Regions from separate parts of the Nocardia sp. NBC_00508 genome, predicted to be linked through region 1. Evidence: riboswitches for the same ligand, from Rfam matches in the RefSeq annotation. Region 1 holds a riboswitch; the other holds the start of a gene.
What was found. A riboswitch is a leader RNA that binds a small molecule or an ion and turns the genes downstream of it on or off. The one in region 1 is predicted to bind S-adenosylmethionine.
Positions count from the first base shown of each region.

Region 2: linked by a shared signal. The riboswitch ahead of OHA40_RS05595 (amino acid ABC transporter permease) and the one ahead of OHA40_RS17825 (aminotransferase class V-fold PLP-dependent enzyme) in region 1 are both predicted to bind S-adenosylmethionine.

Region 1 is NZ_CP107852.1:4,019,674-4,025,070, reverse strand. It holds gene OHA40_RS17845 (crotonase/enoyl-CoA hydratase family protein) at 1-149, opposite strand, end outside; gene OHA40_RS17840 (2-oxo-4-hydroxy-4-carboxy-5-ureidoimidazoline decarboxylase) at 347-661, shown strand; gene OHA40_RS17835 (YbaK/EbsC family protein) at 716-1,192, shown strand; gene OHA40_RS17830 (flavin reductase family protein) at 1,258-1,809, shown strand; gene OHA40_RS17825 (aminotransferase class V-fold PLP-dependent enzyme) at 1,882-3,201, opposite strand; SAM riboswitch class IV at 3,249-3,362, opposite strand; gene OHA40_RS17820 (Pls/PosA family non-ribosomal peptide synthetase) at 3,805-5,397, shown strand, end outside.
Region 2 is NZ_CP107852.1:1,267,758-1,273,154, forward strand. It holds gene OHA40_RS05580 (LppM family (lipo)protein) at 1-721, shown strand, start outside; gene OHA40_RS05585 (glycosyltransferase) at 757-1,923, shown strand; gene OHA40_RS05590 (hypothetical protein) at 1,989-2,690, opposite strand; SAM riboswitch class I at 3,072-3,165, shown strand; gene OHA40_RS05595 (amino acid ABC transporter permease) at 3,263-4,165, shown strand; gene OHA40_RS05600 (amino acid ABC transporter ATP-binding protein) at 4,162-4,929, shown strand; gene OHA40_RS05605 (ABC transporter substrate-binding protein) at 4,944-5,397, shown strand, end outside.

The sequences.
Region 1 (5,397 bases):
ACCTCGGGGTCGGCGTCCAGCGCCTGGAAGATTTCGGGCAGCTCGCGCCAGAAATCCGGGCCCATCGCATTGCCCTTGCCTGGACCGGTCAGCGTCACCTGCGCGACGTTGTCCTCAGTTTCGACGGTGAAAGCCTGCCAATCTGTCATTTGTACAGCGTATCGAGACAATGCGAGACCGAAACCCCGGGCCGCGACATCGCGGCAGGCAGGACACACCGCGCAAACCTCGCGGCGTGTAAATCCTGTGCAAATTAGCAGCGACGCACTGGTTCCCGGTTCCGGGTAAGCCGGATCATGGTCGAGTCAGCAAACCTCGGTCATCGGGTTCGGAGGAGATCATGCTGATGCATCGCGGAATCGGTCTGGACCGGTTCAACGAAATGTCGCGTGGCCACGCGATTCACGCCCTGTACGAATGCTGCTGCAACGTCACGTGGGCAGCGAAGCTGACCGCCGCTCGCCCCTATCCCGACCAGGAGGCGCTGCTCACCAAGGCGGATGTCGAACTGCTCGCCCTCTCCCAGCGGGATATCGACCGCGCCTTCGAAGCGCTTGTGCACGAGCAGGTCTCGTCCCGCGACCTGACCCAGCTCGCTCGGATCACCCGGGCGCGGATCTCCGCGATGCTCGGCCCGCGCGAGGGATACCCGGAATACTGAGACAGCAGCGCGACTCGCCCGGCGTACCGCCCGCAATCGCTCTACCCTGGTGGGATGCGCAGGTCGTCATTGCCACCGGTCGCCTGCCGGGTCGCCGACACCCTCATCGCCCGAGGCCACCACGGCCTGATCATGGCCCAGCCGGAGCCGACGCACACCGCCGCGGACGCCGCCGAAGCACTGGGCGTCGACGTGGGCGCGATCACGAAATCGCTGGTGTTCCTGCTCGACGACGACCCGGTGCTGCTGCTGGTCTCCGGCGCGCATCAGGTCGACCTGGCGAACACCGGCGCGCGCCTGGAGGGAACGCTGACCCGCGCCCCCGCCAAGTTGGTGCGCGAAGTGACCGGCCAGCCGATCGGCGGTATCGCACCGGTCGGCCATCCGACCAACCTGCCGACCTGGGTGGACAACGCGCTGTCGCGGCATCGCGAGCTCTGGGCCGCGGGAGGGCACCCGAACACTATTTTCCGCACGTCGTTCCCGGAGCTGCTGCGGATCACCGCCGGCCTTCCGATCGACGTGGATTGACTCGCTGAGCAGCCTGGACACCACGCGCTCCGCACCGGCTCGGCCGCCGAGCGTAGTTTCGTCCTGTGACCGAAGCACCACGGCCCGAGACGGAAATCGCCATACCCGATGATCTGAGCGGCATCACCGCCGAGCAATATCGCGCCTCCATGCGCCACTATCCCGCGGGCGTCACCGTCGTCACGCTCAGTTCGCCGCAAGGGCCGGTCGGCTTCACCGCCACCTCTTTCGCGTCGCTGTCCCTGGACCCGCCGCTGGTCTCGTTCAACATCGCGCACACGTCCTCCAGCCTGGCGGCCATGCTGGACGCGGAATCCGCGGTCATCCATTTCCTCGGCGAACACCAGCAGCACCTGGCCCATCGGTTCTCGCGAACCGCCGAGGAGCGATTCACCGACCGCTCCTTGTGGACCACCTTGGACACCGGCGAGCCTGTCCTGCACGGCACCCCGATCTGGCTTCGCATAACCGTGCACCAGCTCATCCCCCTCGGCGACCACACCCTCGTCGTCGGCCTGGTCACCCGGGTCCACGACAGCACCGACGAAAAGCCCGCCGCGGCCCCGCTCCTCTACTACAACGGCCGCTATTACCGCCCGACCTCGCTGGGCGACTGAACGAATGCGCGGCTACGCCATGCCATACCGGCCACGATGCGGAGCTGCTGTTTCGAAGGACTGCGGCTAGGGCTAGCCGATCAGGCAGGGAGCCGCGCCGGTGGGGGCGGTCGAGGTGAACGGGCGAGTTTCGGGCGTGGGGTTCCACAGGCCGTTGGTGGCGGCGTAGTCCCAGGTGGGGCCGGTGCGCACGAGGGTGGACACGGCCTCGATCAGGCGGTCCACGTCGGCGGATGTGGTGCCGAGGCCGATGCTGGCGCGCAGGGCCCCGTCCAGGCCGAGGCGGGCGAGCAGCGGGTGGGCGCAGAAGCGGCCGTCGCGCACGCCGATGCCGTGTTCGGCGGAGAGATAGGCAGCGACATGGCCGGGAGCGAATCCATCGAGCGCGAAGGCGACGATACCCACCGAGTCGGTGCTGTCGGACCAGATACGCAGCAGACGCACGCCGGGGATCACGGCGAGGCCGTGGCGGAGGTGGTCGGCGAGCCGGTGTTCGTGGGCGGCAAGGGTTTCGGCGTTGATGGCACAGAGCGTGTCACAAGCGGCGGCCAGCGCGGCGGCGCCGAGCACGTTCGGCGACCCGGCCTCGTGCCGCTGCGGGGCGTTTGCCCACTCGGCCCCGGTGGTGGTGACCTCACGAACGGCACCGCCACCGGACAGATAGGGCTGTGCCGCATCGAGCCAATCGCGCTTGCCCACGAGCACACCCGCGCCGAACGGCGCGTACAGCTTGTGCCCGGAGCACGCCAGGTAGTCGATTCCGGTGTCCCGCAGGCTGATCCGACGGTGCGGCGCCAGCTGGGCCGCGTCCACCAGGATCCGGGCGCCGCACTGGTGCGCGATGGTGGCCAGCCGTTCCAGTGGCAGCACCTCGCCGGTCACGTTCGACGCGCCGGTCACCGCGAGCAACGCGGCGGGCTTGCTGCACAATTCGGCGACCAGCCTGCCGACGGTCTCCTCGACGGTGTCGGCCGCCTGCACGACGCGGCGGCCCTGCCTGGTCCAGGGCAGGAAGTTGGCGTGGTGCTCGATGTCGAGCACCACCGTGTCGCCGGGCACGCAGGACGCGAGCAGGTTCAGCGAGTCGGTGGTGTTGCGGGTGAACACCACCACCTGATCGTCGGCGGCGTCGAGGAACTTGGCCACCGACCCGCGGGCGGCCTCGTAGCACTCGGTGGAGATCCGCGAGGCGTAGCCCGCGCCGCGGTGCACACTCGCGTAGAACGGCAGCAGCTGCTGCACGCGGTCGGTGACCTGCGCCAACGCCGGCGCGCTCGCCGCATAGTCGAAATTGGCGTAGGTCGCTGTTCCGCCCTGCACGAGCGGCACCCGCAGTTCGTCACCGGAGACCCGGGCGAGTGGGGCACAGGCGTTGTCGACAGCAGCAGTCATCACGAGAATCCCGTCGGCTCGAGGACCCGCGATCGCATGATTCGTCGAGTCCGCGCTTGCCGCGCCCGGTCGGGCGTCGGCCTGGTCGTCACCCGGAGCACCCCACCGCGGAGGAGGGTTGCCGACCAGCAAGCCGGGGCTTAGCACTGGCACTCATGACCTGAGCCGAGATTGGCAGAAGCGCCCCGGCGCTGTCAACCACGTCCCAACCCGAGCCCACACACACCGATCGGGACATAACCACCACACGCGAGTCTTTACAAGCACCCCGATGACAACTCGCGAGCCGCACGCGCAGCCGAGCGAACACGCAGAACAGATACAGCGAGCGGAATCACATCCAGCAAATCAGCGAACTTTCGGCAAACTCTACGCGCTCCCCGCCGACCAGCGGCTGCCGGGGTTCGTACCGCGAAAATCGTCCCGACCTGCAACAACGCCCACAGCGCCAGGCGATCCGGTATCCAGTCGGGTGAACAACAAATGACGACGACCCCGGGTAACGTGGACGATTGGCCATCATGGCGTTTGCCCTTTGGTAACCCAGCTATGACACAACAACGGGAAGTGTGAGGCAGGTCGATGGGAGGTGCACCGAGCGCCATGCTCTGGACAGAGGTCCATGCGCCGGTGCGCCCGTTGTTGCGGGGCGATCGCGCGCCCGAGCCGAGAACACTCGTCGACATCCTGACCGCGACAGCGCTCACGCATCCCGACGCGCCCGCCATCGATGACGGCCACGTGGTGTTGTCCTACCTGGAACTGGTCGTCGAGGTAGAGAAGACCATGGCCCGCCTCGCCACGGCGGGCGTGCGCCCCGGCGACCGGGTCGGCGTGCGTATGCCGTCGGGGACCCGCGGGCTCTACGTGACCATTCTCGCGGTCCTCTACAGCGGCGCGGCCTACGTGCCGGTCGACGCCGACGATCCTGCGGAGCGCGCCCAGCTCGTCTTCGGCGAAGCCCAGGTCACCGCGATCGTGACCGCCGATGGCATCGAGACCACGGCCGCGGGTATCCGCGCCGCGGAGCGGCATGAAGGTGCCGACACCTGGTCGGCGCTCCCCACCCCCGGCGACGACGCTTGGATCATCTTCACCTCCGGGTCGACCGGAACCCCGAAAGGCGTTGCCGTCACGCACCGCAACGCTGCCGCGTTCGTCGACGCCGAAGCCGACCTGTTCCTCCGCGACGCCCCGATCGGTCCGGGTGACCGGGTCCTCGCCGGTCTCTCGGTCGCCTTCGACGCCTCCTGCGAGGAGATGTGGCTGGCCTGGCGTAACGGCGCCTGCCTGGTGCCCGCCCCCCGCGACCTGGTGCGCACCGGCGCCGACCTGGGCCCCTGGCTGGTGCGGCGCGAGATCAGCATCGTCTCGACGGTGCCAACCCTGGCGGCGACCTGGCCGGTCGAGGCGCTGGAGGCGGTGCGGCTGCTGATCTTCGGCGGCGAGGCCGTCCCGCCCGAACTCGCCGAACGCCTTGCCGGAACGGATGATTCGGCTCGCGAGGTATGGAACACCTACGGGCCCACCGAGGCGACGGTTGTCGCCTGTGCCGCGCGGCTGAACGGCCAGTGGCCGATCCGCATCGGACTTCCACTCAACGGCTGGGATCTCGTCGTGGTGGACCAGGCGGGAAATCCCGTGGCGGAGGGCGAATCCGGCGAATTGGTGATCGGCGGCGTCGGCCTGGCGCGCTATCTCGACCCGGCCAAGGACACCGAGAAGTACGCGCCGCTGCCCTCGGTCGGCTGGGACCGGGCCTACCGCAGCGGCGACCTGGTTCGCAACGACAGCGCGGGACTGGTCTTCCTCGGCCGGGCCGACGATCAGATCAAGCTGGGCGGCCGCCGCATCGAACTCGGCGAGATCGACAACGCGCTCCAGCATCTCCCGGGTGTCACCGGCGCCGCCGCCGCGATCCGAATCACAGCGGCGGGCAACAAGCTACTGATCGGCTACCTCACTGGGCCGGGACCGGACTTCGACGCCAAGGCGGCGCGAGCCAGTCTCACCGAACAACTTCCGGCTCCGCTGGTGCCCAGGCTCGCGGTGATCGACGAGCTACCGACCCGCACCTCCGGCAAGGTGGATCGCGACGCGCTGCCGTGGCCGCTGCCGGACGCCGCCGAGGACGACGACAACGACCTGACCGGCACGGCGCAATGGGTTGCCGGACTGTGGGATTCGATTCTCGGC
Region 2 (5,397 bases), 2.8 Mb from region 1:
CAGCGGCCCAGGCCGCGGCGTGCGCGCAGCGGCGGCCGTCCTGCTGGCGGCGTTGCTGGTCCCGGTGCTCGCGAGCTGCCTGCGGGTCCAGGTGTCGATGGGCTTGTCGTCCAACGACCGGGTGTCCGGGCGGATCGTCGCCGCCGTGGTGCCCGCAGGCCCCGACGACAAGGGTCCGCAGCTGAAGGCGCCCGAGTCGCTCGCGGCGAAGGTTCGCGTGGAGCCGTATGCCCAGGACGGATACGCGGGCAGCCAGGTGTTCTTCGAGGATCTGTCGTTCGGCGAGGTGCAGCAGCTGGGGCAGCTGTCCGAGCAGACCCAGGGAATGTTCCAGCTGCACTTCCAGCGCACCGGCGACCTGGTCAGCCTGACCGGCCGGGTCGACCTGAAATCCGTTCCACCGCACGGCTCCGACGTGCAGTTCACCATCGCGTTCCCGGCCCGCGTCGCGAAGACCAACGGCAGCCGCGAGGGCGACAACATCGTCTCCTGGAAGCTGCCGCCCGGCGACGTCTCCACGCTGCGCGCCGAGGTCAGCTATGCCGACCCGAACACCCGCTCGTTCGCAGGCTGGGCCGGCATCGTCGGCGGCATTACCCTCGCGGTGGCCGCCGTCATCGCCGCACTGGCCTACCTGGACCGCAACCCCGCCCCGCCCGGCGCGCCGGAAGCCGGGTTCTCGCTGAGCCGCTGGTGGCGCTCGGCAACCCAGAATCGCTGAGCGGACCGTCGGTGCGCCGGGATACCGTGGCGCCCATGGTGAGTGCCGATAGGCCGAAAACGTTGCGCGCGAGCTCGATCCTGCCCACCTGTGCCACGACGCTGGCAGTGCTCGGCGCGGGTATCGCGCTATACAACCGGATCACCGTGCCGCGGCTGGGAAATACACCGACGACGGTGATCGAACCGGTCACCGTCTGCGTCCCGGCGCGCGACGAGGCCGACCGGCTACCCGATCTGATCGCCGATCTGCGTGCCCAGGTGGGAATTCCGCGCATGGCGGTGCGCATCCTCGACGATGGTTCCACCGACGACACCTCCGCCGCCGCGCGCGCGGCGATCGATGGCGATTCCCGATTCACCCTGCTGCGCACCGAGTCCGACCCGGCCCCCGGCTGGACCGGCAAGGCGGCGGCCTGCGCCCGGCTGGCCGAGGATGTGGCGACGCCGGTGTTGATCTTCCTGGACGCCGATGTGCGCGTGGCCCCCACGGCTCTCGCGGCGGCGGTGGGCGCCCTGCGCAGGAGCGAAGTCGCGCTGGTCTCGCCGTGGCCGCACCAGGTGGCCGGATCGGCCGTGGAGGAGGTGGTGCAGCCCCTGCTGTGCTGGTCGTGGGCCTCGACGCTGCCGATCGCCGCCGCCGACCGGAGCCTGCGCCCGTCCACGGCGGTGGCCTGCGGCCAATTCCTCGTGTTCGACAACGCCGGGTACCGCGCGGTGGGTGGCCACGCCGCGGTGGCCGGGAGCGTCACCGAGGACCTCGAGATCGCGCGCACGCTGCGCCGAGCCGGTCATGGCACGGCTTTGGTGGCGGCGGGGCCGCTGGCGCGAACCAGGATGTACCGCGGCGCAGGCGAACTCGACGCCGGCTACACCCGCTGGCTCTGGTCGGCCTATGACGGAACGGTGACGGGCGGAGCCGCGGTGGGAATGCTTGCCGCCCTTGCCTATTGGCTGCCGCCGACCGCCGCCGTGCTCGGCAGAGGTCCGATCCGGCGGACCGGCCTGGCCGGCTATCTCGCCTCCGTCGTCGGCCGACTGCTGGCCCGCTCGACCGAGACCGGTGGCCCGCTCCGGTACCCGGATGTTCTCGCCGCCCTCGCACATCCGCTGTCGGTGGGCGCGTACCTGCTGCTGTGGGCGCGTTCGCACCGTGCCCGCCGCCGGGGCACGGTGCGCTGGAAAGGTCGCCTTCTGGAATAACGTGGGTGGGCATCGTGCCCCTGCGCCCTCGGACGGTCAGGGGCGATGGCCCTGCGGCTGGACACTCACGGCACGGTGGCGATCCCGACTGTCGGCAGGAAGTGGCAGGACCTGGCACCGTTCTGGACCGTGCCGAACACCGCGGCGAGCACGGTGCCACGGCCGGTGTCCACCGGGACCGCGCGCACGCCGCCCATCGGAAGCGACGCGAAGAGGAAGTCCTGGATCGCCTGCTCGGCGGCGGGCCGCAGTTCCGGCGGAACGGCGGCGGGGATCATCCCGCGGGCGACCTCCGACAGCGGCCCCATCCCGGCCGTGCCGCTGCGTCCGGTGCTCAGGTTGACCCAGGCGACGTGCATGCCCGCGGTGTTCGGGCCGTCCGGCCCGAGCCCGTAGGGCACGAAGGTGAACATGGCCTGCCCCGATTTGACGGCGCTGAGGTCCAGGCCGGGAATCTGCACGGTGTTCTTCGGCCACGGGCCCGGAATGGAGCCCGCCACCGCGGGCGCCATGCCGAGGGTGGTGTTGTCGACGCACAACGCCGCCGCGGCTGGATACAGGAACGGCTCGATGCCGAGCGTGCGCAGCGCGTTGAGCGCTGAGTGGTAGACACCCAACAGATCACCGGGGGCGACGGTCTGCGTGGTGCGATCGGGGAATGCCGGAGCCGGGGTGTCCGGGGCCGCGAGCGCGGCACCCGGCCCCGCGAGTGCGAGGGCGACCGAACTGGTCGCGACAGCGGACAACAAGCTCAGACGACGCAACATGATCACGAAACCTCCTCATCGGCGGAACGATCGAGGGGCACAGTACTCCGGCAAACGCACTCAACAGCCGGGATTGCGGACAGCAATTTCGCAGCAGTCCAGTTTGCCCGAATCGAGCCGACGCGCTGGTCCGCCACCACAGGCAAGGCCGTATGCTGCATCGCGCCGCCGCTATTCGGCGCACGCGCCCCGCGCGTGATGAGGCGACGAGGTCCGCACCGCTGTCGACGCGGTAGCGCACGCCTGGCAACTACAAAGATCCGATGAATCCGGGCGCGACAAGGTCTACGCTCACGGTGATTACTTCTCTTGTTCCGCGATCCGCTTGCTGGGCATCATGATTCGGCTCGACCCTTACATCGGTTGACGGGGGGTCGGCACCAACCATCCAGAGCGACCGAGAGACCTGGCTCGTCGACGTCGCAGCAACCCCCCGGTCACCGGGTGCGGGTGCTTCCGCCGGGACCGATGGAGGAACCGAAGTGATCATCGAGGACCCGTCATGGAGTTCCCCCGCCCCCGGAACCACCGCGCCCGGCAGCGCATCCGCGCGAGGGGGTGGAACACCCACCGTGGCCAAGGCCCGCCACCCCTGGCGGTGGGTGGTCAGCGCCGTCGCGCTGATCCTGCTCGCCCAGTTCGTGCACGGGCTCGCCACCAATCCCGGCTGGGACTGGCCGACGTTCGCGCAGTACATCACGGCGAAATCGGTGCTGTCGGCCTTGCGGGTGACCTTGGAACTGACTCTGTGGGGCACCGCGCTGGGATTCCTGCTCGGCACCGCGCTCGCGGTCGCCCGGCTGTCGAACAATCCGGTGTTGCGGGTGATCTCGTGGGTCTACATCTGGGCGTTCCGCTCCATCCCACTGATCGTGCAGTTGCTGTTCTGGTTCAACATCGCCTACCTGTACCAGACGCTCTCGGTCGGCATCCCGTTCGGCCCGGCGTTGTTCACCTTCGAGGTAAACGGGGTGATCAGCGGTTTCACCGCCGCGGTGATCGGCCTGGCCCTGCACCAGGCGGCGTATTCGGCCGAGATCATCCGCGCGGGGTTCATCTCGGTCGACGCGGGCCAGCTGGAAGCGGCCGCCGCGCTGGGGATTCCGCGGCTGCGGCAGTTCCGCACCGTGGTGGTCCCGCAGGCGATGCGCTCGATCCTGCCGAATGCGACCAACGAGGTGATCAGCCTCTTCAAGGGGACCTCGATCGTGTCGGTGATGGCGATCGCCGAGCTGTTCTACCAGGTCCAGGTGATCTACGGGCGCAACGGACGGGTGGTGCCGCTGCTGATGGTCGCGACGGTCTGGTACATCGTGCTCACCACCGTGTTGTCGGTGGCGCAGTACTACATCGAGCGCCACTACGCCAAAGGCGCGCACCGCACCCCGCCACCGTCACCGCTCCAGCGCACGTGGCAGAAACTGCGGGAAGTCGCCGAGATCGGTTCCGCCGCACCGCGCGGAGCGACGCGATGACCGCCACGCCCGCCGTCGAGGTCCGCGGCGTTCGGAAAGCCTATGGGGCGCATCAGGTTCTGCGCGGCATCGATCTGACCATTCGCTCCGGCGAGGTGGTCGCGGTGATCGGTCCGTCCGGTTCCGGCAAGTCGACCCTGCTGCGCGTGGTGAACCACCTGGAATCGCTGGACGCGGGCACGGTGCACATCGACGGCGAGCTGATCGGGTATCGCCTTCGCCGTCACCGGTTGCACGCGCTTCCGGACCGGGAGGTGCGCAAGCAGCGGTCCCGGATCGGCTTCGTCTTCCAGCAGTTCAACCTGTTCCCGCACCTGACGGTGCTCGACAATGTCACGCTCGCACCGCTTTCCGCGCAGCGACGCGACCGCGGCGAGGTCGAGCGCGAAGCGAAGGACCTGCTCGAACGGGTCGGCATCGGACACCTGGCGGCGGCGTATCCGCGCAGACTGTCCGGCGGGCAGCAGCAGCGCGTGGCGATCGCCCGCGCGTTGGCGCTGCGACCCCGCGTGATCCTGTTCGACGAGCCGACCTCCGCGCTGGACCCGGAATTGGTCGGCGAGGTGCTGGACGTGATCCGCGACCTCGCGCACGGCGGCACCGCCCTCGTGATCGTCACCCACGAAATCGGTTTCGCTCGCGAGGTCGCCGACACCGTGGTGTTCCTCGATGACGGCGTCATCGTCGAGCAGGGCCCGCCCTCGGTCGTCCTCGACCGCCCCGAACACCCGCGCACCCGCGCTTTCCTATCCCGAGTCCGCTGATGAACAGGTATCCGATGAAGCTTTCCGCCCTGGTCGCCGCCGCCGCGACGGGAGTCGTGCTGCTGGCCACCGGCTGCACCGAACCCGAGGCGGACTCCGCCGCGCAGCCCGCGGGTTCGATCACCTTCGACCTCTCCCCCGCCCAGTCCGGTCGCGTCCGGGCCGCGAAGGTCGACGCCATCGCCGCGGAGGTGCCGCGGGCGATCCGCGACCGCGGCACCCTGATCGTGACCGGCGCGTCCGGCGCCGCGCCGCCGCTGCGGTTCTACGCCACCGACGACAAGACCGTGGTCGGCTCCGAAGTCGACTTCGCCTCGCTGATCGCGGACATCCTCGGGCTGAAACTCGACGCGCAGGTGGCGGATTGGTCGCAGAACTTCGTGCGGGTGGATTCCGGCGAGGTGGACGCGTTCATCTCCAACGTGACCGTCACCGAGGAGCGCAAGGAGAAGTACGACTTCGCGACCT